One region of the Acidaminococcus hominis genome, then DNA from elsewhere that is predicted to be linked to it. Evidence: predicted binding sites of a transcription regulator. Region 1 holds the regulator's gene; the other holds the start of a gene.
What was found. Region 1 encodes HrcA, which represses chaperone genes, less so after heat shock. Its sites were predicted from a motif close to TGTTAGCACTCNNNTNANNNGAGTGCTAACA; they were not measured.

Region 1 (7,976 bases):
GGTAATCTTTTGTTCCTTGCCGGTGCCCAAATCCTTGGCGCTTACGTTAACGATACCGTTGGCATCGATATCGAAAGCAACTTCGATTTGAGGTACTCCCCGGGGAGCAGCAGGAATGCCACCCAGTTCGAAACGACCCAGGGTCTTGTTGTCGGCAGCCATTTCCCGTTCGCCTTGCAGTACATGGATATCTACAGCCGGCTGGTTATCAGCAGCGGTGGAGAATACCTGTTTCTTGGAGGTAGGAATGGTGGTGTTCCGGTCAATGATCTTGGTCATTACGCCGCCCATGGTTTCAATACCCAGGGACAGAGGAGTAACATCCAGCAGCAGAACGTCTTTTACATCGCCTGCCAGTACGCCGGCCTGAATGGCAGCGCCCATAGCAACGCATTCATCAGGGTTTACGCCGTGAGCAGGATCCTGGCCCAGGGTTCTCTTGATGGCTTCCTGAACAGCAGGAATACGGGAAGAACCGCCTACCAGCAGAATCTTGTTGATGTCTTTGGGGCTCAGGTTAGCATCGGACAGGGCTCTGTGGGTGCAGTCGATGGTCCGGTCAACCAGGTCGCTGGTCATTTCGTCAAATTTGGCTCTGGTCAGGTCCATATCCAGATGCTGCGGGCCATTGGCGCCTGCGGTAATGAACGGCAGGTTGATGTTGGTGGTCAGCATGTTGGACAGTTCAATCTTGGCCTTTTCAGCAGCTTCACGAATCCGCTGCATAGCCATCTTGTCGCCGGTCAGGTCAATGCCGGTGTCTTTCTTGAATTCGTCGGTCATCCAGTTCATGATGCGCTGGTCGAAGTCATCGCCGCCCAGGTGGGTATCACCGTTGGTGGATTTTACTTCGAATACGCCGTCGCCCAGTTCCAAAATGGACACATCGAAGGTGCCGCCGCCCAGGTCATAAACCAGGATGGTATGGTCATCGGTCTTATCAATGCCGTAAGCCAGTGCAGCTGCGGTAGGTTCGTTGATAATCCGTTTTACTTCCAAACCGGCAATCCGGCCAGCGTCCTTGGTGGCCTGCCGTTGGCTGTCGTTGAAGTAGGCAGGAACCGTAATAACGGCTTCCGTTACTTTTTCGCCCAGGTAGCGTTCTGCATCGCCCTTCATCTTTTCCAGAATCATGGCAGAAATCTGTTCCGGGGTGTAGTCCTTGCCATCAATGGTCACGGTGTATTTGGTGCCCATGTGCCGTTTGATGGAGCTGATGGTCCGTTCCGGGTTGGACACAGCCTGGCGTTTGGCCAGCTGGCCTACCAGTCTTTCACCATTTTTGGTGAAGCCTACAACGGAAGGAGTCAGACGGCCGCCTTCCTGGGTGGTGATTACCGTAGGTTCGCCGCCTTCCATAACGGCTACAACGGAGTTGGTGGTACCTAAGTCAATACCTATAATCTTAGACATAATGAATTCCTCCTGTCAAATCTCGCTTCTTACGCTTTACGCAAAGGTTATCTATTGATTAAGAGTTACGCACAACACGAACCTTGGAATGGCGGATGACCTTGTCGCCGATCTTGTAGCCCTTTTCCAGGACCAGATCCACGCTTTCATCCGGCAGGTCAGGGTTCCCGCCCTGCATAACGGCCTCATGAATGTTGGGATCGAAGGGTTTTCCTTCCGCAGGAATTTCCTCGATGGACAGATTCTTGAGGGCTTTTTCAAACTGCTTGTGGATTTTTTCCATCCCCACTTGGATGGCGCTGGTATCAGTGGAGTTCTTCAGGCTTTCTTCCGCCCGTTCGAAGTTGTCCAGCACCTTCAAAAACTCCTTGGAAACCTGGGCCGTAACAAACTGGCTCAGCTGTTCCCGTTCTTCATTGTTGCGCTTTCTGAAGTTATCGAAATCTGCCTGCAATCTTAAAAGACGGTTTTGCAGGTCCTGGATTTCCTTGGCCTGTGCGTCAAGCTTGGCATCCTTGGGATCCACGGCTTCTGCTTTGCCGTCCTCAGTCTGGGCCTTGGCATCTGCCTTTTCAGCAGCCTGTGCGGCGGCTTGTGCCTGTGCTTCAGTTTCAGCTGCGGCAGTAGTTTCTTCTTTTACCTTCTGCTGTTCTTCTACCATAGTTCCTCCCTACTTTTCGTCTATTTTACTCATAACCACCCGTAGGTAATCATGCAGGTAATCCATAACGGAAATTACTTTCTTGTACTCCATGCGGGTTGGCCCCAGTACGGCCAGGGTTCCAATCACCTGTCCGTTCAGCCGGTAGGTGGCCTGAATCATGCTGCAATCTTGAATGCCGGAGAATTTGTTTTCGCTGCCAATGGTCACGCGCATGCCCGAATGGGCACTGTCCGCTTTCAGCATATCCTTGAGCATCTGCTCCTCTTCCAGGACGCTGAGCAGCTCCTTGATCCGTTCTGGATCCCGAAATTCCGGCTGGCTCAGCAGCTGCTTGGTGCCTCCCAGGAACATCTTGTCCTCACTTTGTCCGGACTGCATTTGCCGGATTCCCTTGATCAGGGAAACGTACAGGGCTTTGTCCCCTTGGAGGGTGTCGCGCACTTCTTGCAGAACCGCATCGGTGATATCGTTCAGCTTCATCCCATGAAGTCTGTTGGTCACCCGTTCTGCCAGGGCATCCATTTCCATCTTGCTCATGCCGGCAGGGATTTGGATTACACCATTATCCATCTGCCCGTCATCTTCTACGATGCACAAAATGGCTTGATGCTCATTCAGGGGCAGGAACCGGATATAGGAAAAAGCACTTTCCCGGTCCTTGTTGGCCAGCACCACGGACACGTTCTTGCTCATCCTGGATAATATCTTGGCGGTGGACTGAAAAATGTCGTCGATGCTGTGTACCCGTTCCCGGTACCAGCTGTTGATCAGCGCCACATCATTGGGTGAGAGGGTGTCCGGTTTCACCAGAGAATCCACGTAGTAGCGGTAGGCTGCTGCGGAGGGAATCCGGCCAGCCGAAGTGTGCGGCTGCTCCAAATAGCCCAAAAGCTCCAGGTCGGACATTTCGTTCCTGATGGTAGCGGGGCTGATTCCCAGGTTGTATTTTCTGGCGATGGTGCGAGATCCTACAGGCTCAGCCGTTTCGATATAATCTTCAATGATGAGTTGAAGTATTTTTTTCTTGCGGTCACTTAGCACTGTAATCATCTCTTTTCTAGATTGTTAGCACTCAAACCATTGGAGTGCTAACATCTAATGGTAAAGATACACCTATTTAGTCAAATTGTCAATACTTTTGACTAAATATTTTTTTCTTTTTTAGCCTCCGGCGGCACCGTGAGAAAAGTCTCAAAGGCCAGATTCCCAAAGCGCATGCCCTGGGGCGTCAGGTGGATATTGTCCCCCTCCTGCTCCAGCCAGCCCCGGGATTGGCACTCCTCCCAGGCTGTTTCATAAAAGGGAAAGAAGGCCGTTCCCGTGCGCTCCTGAAACTCCATCAGGTTCAGCCCCTGCCGGGTTCTCAGGCTCATAAAGACCAGCTCCTCCCGACGGATTTCCGGGGTGAGGGTTTCCACTTCCAGGGGTTTTCCTTCAATATATTCCCGGATACCCGCAGGATTGGTTTCCCGACGCTTACCATTAAACCGGCAGGCCCCGCAGCCAAAGGCCATATAGGGCAGGTAATGCCAGTATACCTGGTTGTGGAGGGACTCCTGGCCGGGCCGGGCGAAGTTGGCGATTTCGTAGCGCTGGTACCCGGCCTGGGGCAGGGCGTCCATCAGGTAGTCGTACATGGCGTCCACCGCCTCGTCAGGGGGCAGGCTCAGCTGCCCCTTGGCCAGCTGCCGCTCCAGCTGGGTCCCCTCCTCTACAGTCAGGCCGTAGACGGAAATATGGTCCACGCCGGTGGCAATCAGCTTCTGTAGGGAATCCTGGACTCCCGCCAGGGTCTGGGTGGGATACCCGTAGATTAAGTCCCCGCTAATCCGGGCAAAACCGGCCTCCCGGGCCAGCTGCACAGCCTCCGCCGCCTCCTCTGCCGTGTGGATACGGCCCATCAGGGCCAGCTCCCCGGGCTGGAAGGATTGGATTCCCATACTCAGCCGGTCAAAGCCCAGCTGGCGATAGGCCCGGAGACTTTCCAGGGTTACCGTGCCCGGATTGGCTTCCAGGGTAGCCTCTGCCGGGTGCTGCCAGAACCTCCGGTCCTTCAGGGCCTGGACAATTTGGGCCAGCAGCTCCGGGGGCAGGACGCTGGGCGTACCACCGCCAAAGTAGATGGTAGCCGTAGGGCTCAGCGGCAGGTCCGGCTCATAGGCGCGAATTTCCTCCACCAGCCGCCGGGTATACGCTTCCATTACCTGGGGAGACTGGATCTGATAGGAAGCAAAATCACAATAGCAGCATTTATGGACGCAAAAAGGAATATGAATGTAGATACCTTGGTACAATTGCCAGCGTGGCCGCATGGAGTTCTCCCCTCTTTCTGTACATTTCGCAAGTTCCTACCTATTGTAGCACAAATGGGACCGGGGAGAAAACGGCGGCAGTAAAACAAAAAAGCCATGCCGCAGCATGACTTTTTTGTACCCATCTTACTTTATTTAATGAAACCTACGTGTTTGCTGATGTCTTCATAGACTTTCTCAGCGGTGGCCTTGAATTGCTTCTTGTTTTCTTCAAACAGGTTGCCGCCGTGGGTATCTACAGCCACGATCAAGGGTCCCAATTCTTCTACTTCGCTGGTCCACAGGGTTTCCGGCATACCCAGGTCTTTCCATTGGGCATCAATGATTTTCTTGAAATGCACAGCGGAAACTACAGCACAGCCAGCAGGGAATACGCAGAAAATGGTTTTGTGTTCTTTGCAGGCTTCCATGGTGTCTTGGCCCATGCCACCCTTGCCCACAATCAGCTTTACGCCAGTTTGTTCAATGAAGGCTTTTTCGAACTTTTCCATACGCATGGAAGTGGTAGGTCCAATGGATACCATTTCGTATTGGTCTTCGCTGCCAGGGATGGGGCGAACGATGGGGCCTGCGTGGAAAATAGCGCCGCCTTCCAGGTTTACGGGCAGGGCTCTCTTTTCTTCAATCAGCCGGCGGTGGGCTACATCCCGGCAGGTGGTAATCTTGCCGGTCAGGTAGACGATATCGCCAATCTTCAGGTCAACCAGGTCTTCGGATTTAATAGGTGTATGCAGAACGATTTTATTAGCCATTATAATTGTACCCCCTTGTGAGAAGTGATGGTGTAGTTCAGGTCTTTATCGAAAATAATGTGGCCGCGGCGATGGTTCCAGCAGCCGATGTTGATGGCTACGCCGATAGCGGACGGGTGACGGGCGGTGTTTTCGATGTGCACGCCCAATACGGAAGCGGAACCGGTCATGCCTTGGGGTCCCAGGCCAATCTTGTTGATGCCGTCCACCAGCAGGTCTTCCATTTCAGCAGCTCTGGGGTTGGGGTTGTGGGTGCCCAAAGGACGCATCAGGGCTTTCTTGGACAGCAGGGCAGCGGTTTCCACGGAGGTGGCTACGCCTACGCCAACCAGGAAAGGAGGGCAGGCATTGGGGCCATAGGTGTACATTCTTTCCAGCACGAACTTGGTAACGCCTTCATAGCCTTCGCCCGGCATCAGTACCATGGCATGGCCCGGCAGGGTGCAGCCGCCGCCAGCCATATAGGTGTCGATTTCGCAGGTGTCGGAGTCCGGAACGATTTCCCAGAATACGGTAGGAGTGCCTTTGCCCACGTTCTTGCCGGTGTTGTATTCGTCAAAGGTTTCTACGCTATTGTGGCGCAGCGGGGTAGCAAAGGTAGCCTGTACGGTAGCTTCTTTCAGCAGGCCTTCCAGCTGGCCGATCAGGGGGAAGTTCTGGCCGCATTTTACAAAGTATTGCAGCACGCCGGTATCCTGGCAGGACGGACGATCCAGCTTTTTGGCCAGTTCCTGGTTCTTGGCGTAGGTTTCATACAGCAGCTTGGCAATGGGCACCGTTTCCTTGGATGCCAATTCCTTTAATTTGGCTGCTACATCATCGGGCAGCACCTTGGCCGTATAGCCTACAAATTTGGCCATAATGTCGGTCATCTGTTTTACTTGTTCTTCTTTGGACATGTTCATTTCCTCCTTATTGGGACAATCAAAATGGGTTGGGATACTCTATTTCAGGTACTTGTTCCTTAATGGTAGAAGGGGAACAAGATGGGAAGCAGAATCAGGGAGACGATATAGCCTACGATTACCATGGGCAAGCCCGCCTTCACGTAGTCGTTAAAGGTGTACCCGCCGGGGGCAAAGACCATCATGTTGGCCGGCATGCCGATAGGAGTGGCAAAGGCCAGGGAACTGCCGATAACCGTAGCTACGATAACAGCTTTGGGGTCAGCGCCCATAGCAGCGGAGATGTTCAGGCTGATGGGAATCAAGAGGGCTGCGGTAGCAAAGTTGCTCATGAAGTTGGTCATGACGCAGGACAGCAGCAGCACTACAGCCAGCAGCATGAAGGGAGAAGCGTTGGAGCCCAACAGGCCGATTACGGAGTCTGCAATGTAGGCGCCGGCGCCGGTTTTTTCCAGGGCCTTGGCCAGAGCCAGGGTGCCGCCGTACACGAACAGGGTTTGCAGGTCGATGGATTTGTAGGCTTGTTTTTCAGAGATAACGCCGGTGGCTACCAGGATGATGGCGCCGATGCAGCCGGACAGATAGAATTTGATGCCGATTTGTTTTTCGAAAATCATGGCGATGATGGTGAGTACCATGATGATCAGGGAAGCTTTTTGCTTCCAGGCCGGTACGGAGGAGAAGTCTTGGGCTTCGTCGTACACGCTTTCGCCTTCAGAACCAGGTTTCTTGTTGGGCAGGAATTTGTAGCCTACAGTGGCGAAGAAGGCAATGCCAACCACCAGGATGGGCAGGCCTACATACCCGTATTCGAAGAAGCCGATGTCAGCGCCGATGGCTTGCAGGGCGGATTTGCCCAACAGGTTGCCGGGAGCGCCGATAAGGCTCAGGTTGCCGCCCATGGCTGCTGCGAAGATTAACGGCAGGAGCAGACGGGAACGGGCAAAACCGGATTTGGCGGCAATACCGATAACCACGGGAATCAATACCGCAGCGGTACCGGTGTTGGACAGGAACCCGCTCATGAGACCGGTAACGGTCATCACGGCTACAATCAGTTCCCGTTCGGAATGGGCAAACTTGGTAACAATGCCGCCGGTCTTGTTGGCCATACCGGTTTCAAAGAAGGCACCGCCGATGATGAACATGGCGACGAACAGGATCAGGTTATTGTCCACAAAGCCGGCAAAAGCATCCTTGGGGGAAAGCACGCCGGTGAGCACCAGGGTGATCAGGGCAATCATAGATGTTACGGCCAGGGGGAGTTTCTCGGTAACGAATAGGATGATGACAAAAAGCAAGAGAAGCAAGGTGATGGAAATCGGGGTCATGGCAATTCCTCCTTCAGGGTGTTGATTTCCGTTGTTTGTTTTGGATACATATGTGATATGTGATAATGTATCCATTTCGTAGCCATAATATACCGCTAATTTTTTCTCCTGTCAACACGCACATTTGAATTTTCTCATAATTGGGTACAAATAAAGGCACCGCCCTAGTCTTGCAAACTAGAACAGTGCCTGTTATTCCTATTATTCTACCGCACAAGGACATTCCCCATTTCCTGTGCAGCCAAAAAAATCCATTTATCCTTTATTAGCCGTATTCCGGTAGTTGGTCAGGAGGTTTTCCATGCTCCGTTCCATATGGGCCCGCATGAGCTTCCGAGCCTTTGCCGCATCGTGGGCCCTAAGGGCAGCCATGAATTTGGTATGCTCCGCAAAGGAAATCTGGGAGTATTCGTTTTCGCTGACCAAAAAGCCCAGGGACAGCCCGTTCCACAGGCTGGCCAGAATCTGGGCCAGCTTGGGATTGTCCGAGGCCTGCCAAATGGCCATGTGGAAGCTTTCGTTGTAGTGGGTGTACTCGCTGTAGCGCTGTTCTTCCATGCACTTTTTCATGGCGGCGTACACTTCCTCCACCTCGGAAA
Region 2 (7,976 bases), 180 kb from region 1:
CAGCTACGCCGCCGGACAATTTAGCCAAACGTTCTTGCAGTTTTTCTTTATCGAAAGTAGAAGTGGTTTCCGGAATCTGGGCACGGATGGAAGCAACCCGGTCAGCAATGGCTTGTTTGTCGCCGCCGCCATCAACAATGGTGGTCATATCCTTGGTTACCCGAACTTGGCCGCAGGTACCCAGGTCTTGCAGGGAAGCGCTGTCCAGTTTACGGCCAACTTCTTCACTGATTACGGTTGCACCGGTCAGGGTAGCAATATCCTGGAGCATAGCCTTGCGGCGATCACCAAAGCCAGGAGCCTTAACAGCTACAGCCTTGAAGGTGCCACGCAGTCTGTTTACAACCAAGGTAGCCAGAGCTTCGCCTTCCACGTCTTCAGCAATGATCAGCAGTTCACGGCCTTGTTGAACCACTTTTTCCAGAAGGGGCATAATGTCGTTGATCAGGGTGATCTTCCGGTCCGTAATGAATACGTACGGGTTGGACATTACGGATTCCATCTTATCCGGATCCGTTACCATGTACGGGGAAATGTAGCCGCGGTCGAATTGCATACCTTCTACAGTTTCCAGGGAAGTATCCATGGTCTTGGATTCTTCAACGGTAATTACGCCATCGTTGCCAACTTTTTCCATAGCATCGGCAATCAAGCCGCCGATTTCTTCATCCCCAGCGGAGATGGAAGCAACCTGAGCTTTTTCTTCTTTGGTCTTAACATCTTGTGCGCTCTTCTTCAGTTCTTCAACTAGAACATCGGTAGCTTTCTTGATGCCCTTCTTCAGAACCATGGGGTTGGCACCGGCTACTACGTTCTTCATGCCTTCGTGCACAATGGATTGGGCCAGAACCGTAGCGGTGGTAGTGCCGTCGCCAGCGATATCGTTGGTTTTGGTAGCAACCTCACGCACCAGGGCAGCGCCCATGTTTTCAAACGGATCTTCCAGTTCAATATCTTTAGCAATGGTTACGCCATCGTTGGTGATGGTAGGAGAACCGAATTTCTTTTCAAGAACAACGTTGCGGCCCTTGGGTCCCAAGGTTACTTTAACAGCATCAGCCAGGGCATTGACACCGCGTTCCAGGCCGCGGCGAGCATCTTCATCAAATTTAATCATTTTAGCCATTCTGAAATCTCTCCTTAATTCCAAATTCTATCGGGTAATTGTGTCTTGCTTGCAGAGAGGAATTGCTTACTCTACAACAGCCAGGATATCGCTGTCTCTCAGGATGATGTAATCTTTTTCATCCAGCGTTACATCGCTGCCGGAGTATTTGGCGAATACAACCACATCCCCCACCTTAACTTCGGAGGCAACTCTCGTACCATTGTCCAGCAGACGACCGGTACCAACGGCAATCACTTTGCCAGTCTGAGGTTTATCCTTGTGGGCCGTATCGGGCAGATACAAACCGGAACTGGTTTTCTCCTCTTGTACAATCGGTTCTACTACAACATGGTCATCCAAAGGCTTTAACATGTTACGAATCCCCTTTCTTATATCACAAATTGGTGTTTTTGATTTTATTAGCACTCATTTAACAGGAGTGCTAACTACATTACCTATAATAGCATGTTTCAAAAAAAAATCAAGCCCTTTGACTATTTTTTTTCAAAAGGCTTGATTTTTTATTTTTTCAGTTTGGCCATTATGGCATCGTAATGCTCTTTTTCATGGGGATACAGGCAGCGGCTGCAATCCTTTACGCCATTTGGCAGCAGGCTGTAGCTGCCGCCGCAGTTCTCCCCCAAAGCATACAGGGGACAGAAGCAGAACAGACAGTTGAAGTTTTCCCGGTCCGCCCCAGGGTGGCAGGGGAAAAATTCACAGTCCTTGTGAGAAAAGAATTTATACCGCTGGCTCATGCTTGCTTCAGGCTTTCGGCGTAGGCTTTGGTCAGTTTGCCAAATTCTTCCATGGAAAGAGATTCTCCCCGGCGCTTGCCGTCAATCCCTGCCCGTTCCATCAGGGTCTTTACCTGGTCACTGGAGAGCCCCAGACTCTTTAGACAATTGCTGAGCATTTTCCGCCGCTGGGAAAAGGCTGCCCGCACCACCTGGAAAAACAGCTTGGGATCTGCGTCCACCGGCGGCTGCTCCCGTTTTTCACAAACCACTACCATGGAATCCACCTTGGGTGCCGGCATGAAATCCCGGGCCGGCACGGAAAGCGCTAACCGGGGCTCGGAGTAGTACTGGAGAGCCAGGGACAGGGGACCGTAATCCTTGGTGCCCGGGCCAGCAGTCATCCGTTCAGCCACTTCCTTCTGGACCATAACCACCAGCCGTTTCAGGGGCAGCTGCTGTTCCAGGAGAGCAAAAATAATCGGAGTGGTAATGTAGTAGGGCAGATTGGCGGCTACCGTGAAAGGTTCGTGCTGGGTAATCTCCCCCAAATCCACTTTCAGCACGTCCCCAGGAATAATTTCCACATTGGTGTAACCTTCCAGGGTTTTGGCCAGTACCGGCAAAAGGCTTTGGTCGATTTCCACACTTTTTACCTGGGCGCCGGTTTCCGCCAGGGCCTGGGTCAGGGTACCAATGCCCGGACCGATTTCCAGTACCAGGTCCCCAGGTCCAATTTGGGCAGCCTGGGCAATGGCCTGCACCACCTTTTCATTAATGAGGAAATTCTGGCCAAAGCGCTTCTTGGCCTTCAGCCCAAAGGTCTGCAAAATATAATGGGTCACTTCCCGACTGGCAATGACAGGATGCAGCATACTGTTCCTCCCTACTTCTCTTCTTCAGCTACCTGGGCCACCGCTTGGCGGAATTCTTCCCGGGTGATGCCGTAATTGTTTAAACGACTGACCAACTGCTTGGCATTGCCGTAGCCAATGCCCAAGATGGCCCCTACCCGGTCCCGCCGCCTGGCGGCCTCAGGACTGCCGGACAACCCGGACAAAAATAAATCCCGAGAGGAAAATTCCTTTCGGGGATTCATTTCCTGAAAATGCACCTTGGAAAGAGCTTTGCGGATGGCCTCCGGCTGCGCCTGTTCAATACCCACATCGTGGTGGGCCAGGGCTTCCGCCTTAGGCACAAAGGCCTGCCCGGCGTTCGGGAAACGCTCCGTCAGAAACTTCCGGATGCGGTCCCCTGCGCCGTCGGGGTCGGTCATAATGATGATCCCGCGCTTTTCATAGGCTGCTTTAATCAGGTCCAGGGTATAGGGTGCCAAGGTAAAGCCACCGGTTTCTATAGTCTCAGCATCCACTGCCTTCTTGACCGCTACGGTGTCCATTTTTCCTTCTACAATGAGTACTTCCTTCAGCACTTTTTTCTCCTGTAACGTTTTTTATTCTAAGATATACATGGTTACTTGTCGTCGGCCCCAGGCTATGGCATCACCATAGTCATCCATGTAAAGGTCGATCCGATTGCCGTTGATGGCACCGCCGCAGTCACCTGCTACAGCAAAACCGTAGCCAGGAATATACATCCGGGTCCCATAAGGGATTACGTCCGGATCCACGGCCACAATTCCGTGGTAGGGCACCACACCTGTGGAGGTAAGTCCCGTACCACTGCCTTCTGCCAGGGTATAGGCAGAGGCTTCCACCGTTCTGGCGGAACGGTAACGCACATAGCCACGGGAAGTTTCCAGCATATTGTTGTTGCCGGTACCCACTTCCACGATTTCAGGAACAGGTTCAGCGATTACTTCCCGCTGCAGTTCCCGTTTTACCACTGCATCTCCCACTTTAATGGTCCGATAGGTGATTTTCACCTGTCCGTTTTGGCCGGGAGACACTACATTTCGTCTGCCCCGGGGCAGATCATCATTGTTCCGCAGCTGCACGTCATACGGGATTTCTTCCGTATCCGTACCCAGCTGGGTAGTGGGAGAAATGACATTAATGGTCATATCTGGTTTCGCTTCTGAATCCAAAGCGGGATATACTTGGTATCCTTCATAGTCGACTCCCACAGCGTTCAATACATCTCGCACTGTTTTCCGCCCTATGTTGTACTCGGTCGTTCTTCCAGACTTCCATACCTTGATAGGCATTGCGCGGACAACTTCAATCGTCGCACCGTCGCTGAATTTTTCACTGCCGACTACTTCATACCCGTCGGCTTTATGAAGAACTACACCGGCTTCCTCCAAAGCTCCCTGTACTGTCAGGGCTCTGGTGCTGAGCTGCAGGGTTTGCCCGTCTACTTTCACCGTGACATTTTTCGGTGCCGAAGCAAAGCCGAAGAAATTCACGCTGGACATGAGCAGCAGGAAAACTACAACCCATTTATAGGGACGCTTAAAATGTTCTCTTTTTCGCAAATTTTCGCCTCCTTAAGATGGCTAATTCTACCATAGGAAGCGGTTTTCTGTCAAAACGATGTTAGTACCTGGTGATAATTATGTACGATTTACCCGGTCGCAAATGTAACGAGTTTGTAAAATTTACATATAGTTTTGGCTTATTTTAGTTTGGAAAACAACATTTTTGCGTTATTTGATGAACATTCCATGATTTTTTCCGGTGTGGTCCCCCTCAGGGCTGCCGCCCGCTCCGCCACAATAGCGGTATACAGCGGATTGTTCCGCTTGCCCCGATAAGGCACCGGCGCCATGTAGGGAGAATCGGTTTCAAAGAGGATCCGGTCTTCCGGCATTTTTGCCAAAATGGACCGGACCCCCCGGTCGTTCTTGAAGGTGCTGGTGCCCCCAAAGCCAAAGTACCAGCCCCGTTCCAGGAGTTTTTCCGCCATTTCCCAGCTGCCAGAAAAACAGTGGAGCACCCCTGTCAGGTCCTCCGGCTGGCTGAGCAAAATGGCCAGCAGATCTTCGTGGGAATCCCGGTCGTGGAGAATCACCGGCAGCTGATGCTTCCTGGCCAGCTCCAGCTGGGCCTGGAGAAACTCCTGCTGCAAGGCATGGGGCGAATTTTCATCGTTGTAGTAGTCCAGTCCAATCTCTCCAATGGCCACCACCTTGGGGTCGGCGCACCAGGCATCCAGCTGCTCCAAATCCTTTAGGCTGCAATGGGACAGTTCTTCCGGGTGCAGCCCTACAGCGGCGTATACAAAGGGATAGGCATGAGCCAGGTCCAGGGCTTTTTGGGAGCTAAGAAGATCACAGCCGGGATCAATGATCCCGGCCATGTTTTCACCAATTTTCTGGAGCAGCTCTTTCCTATCCGCGTCAAAATCTTCCACGTCCAAATGGGCATGGGTATCGTATAAAGGAAGACGTGCCATATTATTTCACCTTGCTGCCGGAAGAAATCCCAGGAGCTTCTACAAGAACCAGATGGCCCTGACCATCAGAAGCGGCCAGCAGCATGCCCCGGGACTCAATGCCCTTCAGCTTGGCCGGTTTCAGGTTGGCAATGACCACCACGTTCTTGCCGGGCAGGTCTTCTTCCGTATAGTACTGGGCAATGCCGGAAACAATAGTCCGCTCTTCTTCGCCCACTTTTACCGTAATTTTCATCAATTTATCGGTTTTGGGAACCCGTTCTGCCTTTTCAATGGTAGCTACCCGCAGGTCCAATTTGCCGAAATCTTCAATGGTAATCTGGTCCGGCGTAACAACCCCGGCAGCCGCAGCTTTCTTGCTTTCCTTTTTGGCTTCCGTTACAGGAGCAGCCTTTTCCGCAGCCGGTTCTTCTTCCTCCTCAATTCTCGGGAAGATGGGCTGACCTTTTTGGACCTTGGTGCCGTCAGGCAGGTTGCCCCAGGCTACATCGTCCAGCATAAACTGGTCCGGTACGGCAAGGCCCAGCTGTTCGTAGATTTTGGGCGCCGTAAAGGGCATCATGGAGGAAATCAGAATGGCAATATTCCGGACTGCATCGGCCAGATTATACATTACAGCTTCCAGGCGTTTGGCCTGTGCCGGGTCCTTGGCCAAAATCCAGGGCGTAGAAGCGTCAATGTACTTGTTGGCAGCGCCTACGTAGTTCCAGATTACCTTAATCCCGTCGTTGATGGCATACTTATCCATGGCAGCCCGGTAATCCTTCAGGGTAACCGCAGCCAGTTCCCGGAAAGCAGCATCCACTTCGTTATCCACCACAGTCTTATGCACCACACCGCCGTGATACTTTTCAATCATGGAAACCGTACGGTACTGCAAGTTCCCCAGGTCGTTGGCCAGGTCGGTGTTTACCCGTCTGATCAAACCTTTCCGGGAGTAGTTGCCGTCGCTGCCCAGGCTGATTTCCCGCAGCAGGAAATAACGGACAGCGTCGGGGCCAAATTCCTTAATGGGTTCCACCGGGTCAACCACGTTGCCCTTGGATTTGCTCATTTTGTCCCCGTCTACCACCAGCCAGCCATGGCCGTAGACTTCCTTGGGCAATTCTTCACCCATGGCCATCAGCATGGCCGGCCAAATGATGGTATGGAAACGCACGATTTCCTTGCCCACTAGGTGCAGGTCCGCCGGCCAGAAACGATGGAATTCCTCCATGTCGGCCATGCAGCCGATGCCGGTAAAGTAGGCCAGCAGGGCATCAAACCATACATATACCACGTGTTTCGGATCCCAGGGCACAGGAATACCCCAGTCAAAGCTGCTCCGGGAAATGCACAAATCTTCCAGCCCCTGCTTCAGGAAGCTGATCATCTCGTTCCGGCGGCTTACCGGCTGGATAAAGTCAGGATGGGCTTCGATATATTCCAGGATTTTGTCCTGATAATTGCTCATTTTGAAGAAATAGCTGGATTCCTTCATGGTTTCTACCGGACGGCCGCAATCGGGGCAAACCCCGCCGGCTTCTTCAATCTGGTGGTCCGTCCAGAAGGATTCGCAGGGTACGCAATACTTGCCCACATAGTCCTTCTTATAGATGTCGCCCTTATCATAAACCCGCTTCAGGACTTCCTGCACCACTTTTTGGTGGCGGGGTTCGGAGGTACGGACAAAATCGTCGTAGCTGATGCCCAGCATACTCCACAATTTTTTGAAGTTGGCCACAATGCCGTCCACGTATTGGATGGGGGTAACGCCAGCTTCCTTGGCCTTGCGCTGGATCTTTTGGCCGTGTTCGTCACTGCCGGTAATGAACCGGACATCAAAACCATTGGCCCGTTTGTACCGGGCAATGGTATCCGCAATGGTGGTGCAGTAGGCATGGCCTATATGCAGGTTGGCACTGGGATAATAGATGGGTGTCGTAATATAAAAACTCGGTTTAGTCATCATCATTCCCCTTTTTCTATCTGAATAAGTGAATCTTTCCTTATCATACTACAATTCTTCCCAAAAAGAAAATTCTCTTCTTTCTTTCGTTGGAAAAAGCTTATTCTTCCTTCAGCAGCCGGTTGTACAGCTCCCGTTTGGGCACCTTGTAGGTTTTGGCAGCCTGGGCTAGGGCCGTCTTCTTGTCCACGCCGCTTTCCATCAGCCGGCGTACCTCGTCCAGGGGATCACCCTGAGGTTCTTCCCGGACCACTTCCCCCTGCTCCACCACCAGGACAAATTCACCCCGGGGCGGATTTTCATCCAGGTGCTGCCGGGCCTGTTCCACCGTGCCCCGGAAAAATTCCTCGTGAAGCTTGGTCAGCTCCCGGCACATGGCCAGCCGCCGATTGCCCCAGACCTCCTCCATATCCTTCAGCACTTCCGTAATCCGGTGGGGTGCTTCGTAGAGAATCAGGGTAGCGGGAATATTTTTCCATTCTTCCAGCTTTTCCTTCCGGTTCCTCCGGCTCTTGGGCAAAAAGCCCCCAAAAAAGAAAGGGGTGGACGGTAGGCCGGAAGCTACCAGGGCCGTCAGGGCCGCATTGGCACCGGGCACGGGCACCACCTGGATGCCGGCTGCAATGGCCTCTTTGGCAATCTGCTCCCCAGGGTCAGAAATCCCGGGAAAACCCGCATCGCTGACCAAGGCAATGTTCTTTCCTTCCTGGAGTGCGGACAGCAGCACCGGTCCCATCTTTTCCTTATTGTGTTCATGGTAGCTCAGCAACTGGCCATGAATGTCAAAATGGTTCAGCAGCTGCCGGGTATGCCGGGTATCCTCGGC

Region 2: groES (co-chaperone GroES) is a predicted target of HrcA. The motif match lies at 1,526-1,556, and genes of this name have one in related genera.

The regions. Positions count from the first base shown of each region.
Region 1 covers NZ_JAKVMG010000001.1:1,022,368-1,030,343, forward strand. The annotation lists gene dnaK (molecular chaperone DnaK) at 1-1,413, opposite strand, end outside; gene grpE (nucleotide exchange factor GrpE) at 1,472-2,074, opposite strand; gene hrcA (heat-inducible transcriptional repressor HrcA) at 2,084-3,127, opposite strand; gene hemW (radical SAM family heme chaperone HemW) at 3,220-4,389, opposite strand; gene ttdB (L(+)-tartrate dehydratase subunit beta) at 4,521-5,141, opposite strand; gene ttdA (L(+)-tartrate dehydratase subunit alpha) at 5,141-6,040, opposite strand; gene LKE88_RS04360 (SLC13 family permease) at 6,106-7,377, opposite strand; gene LKE88_RS04365 (GntR family transcriptional regulator) at 7,633-7,976, opposite strand, start outside.
Region 2 covers NZ_JAKVMG010000001.1:1,201,269-1,209,244, forward strand. The annotation lists gene groL (chaperonin GroEL) at 1-1,126, opposite strand, end outside; gene groES (co-chaperone GroES) at 1,193-1,480, opposite strand; gene LKE88_RS05285 (cysteine-rich small domain-containing protein) at 1,630-1,866, opposite strand; gene rsmA (16S rRNA (adenine(1518)-N(6)/adenine(1519)-N(6))-dimethyltransferase RsmA) at 1,863-2,720, opposite strand; gene rnmV (ribonuclease M5) at 2,732-3,277, opposite strand; gene LKE88_RS05300 (resuscitation-promoting factor) at 3,299-4,282, opposite strand; gene LKE88_RS05305 (TatD family hydrolase) at 4,423-5,202, opposite strand; gene metG (methionine--tRNA ligase) at 5,204-7,150, opposite strand; gene rsmI (16S rRNA (cytidine(1402)-2'-O)-methyltransferase) at 7,251-7,976, opposite strand, start outside.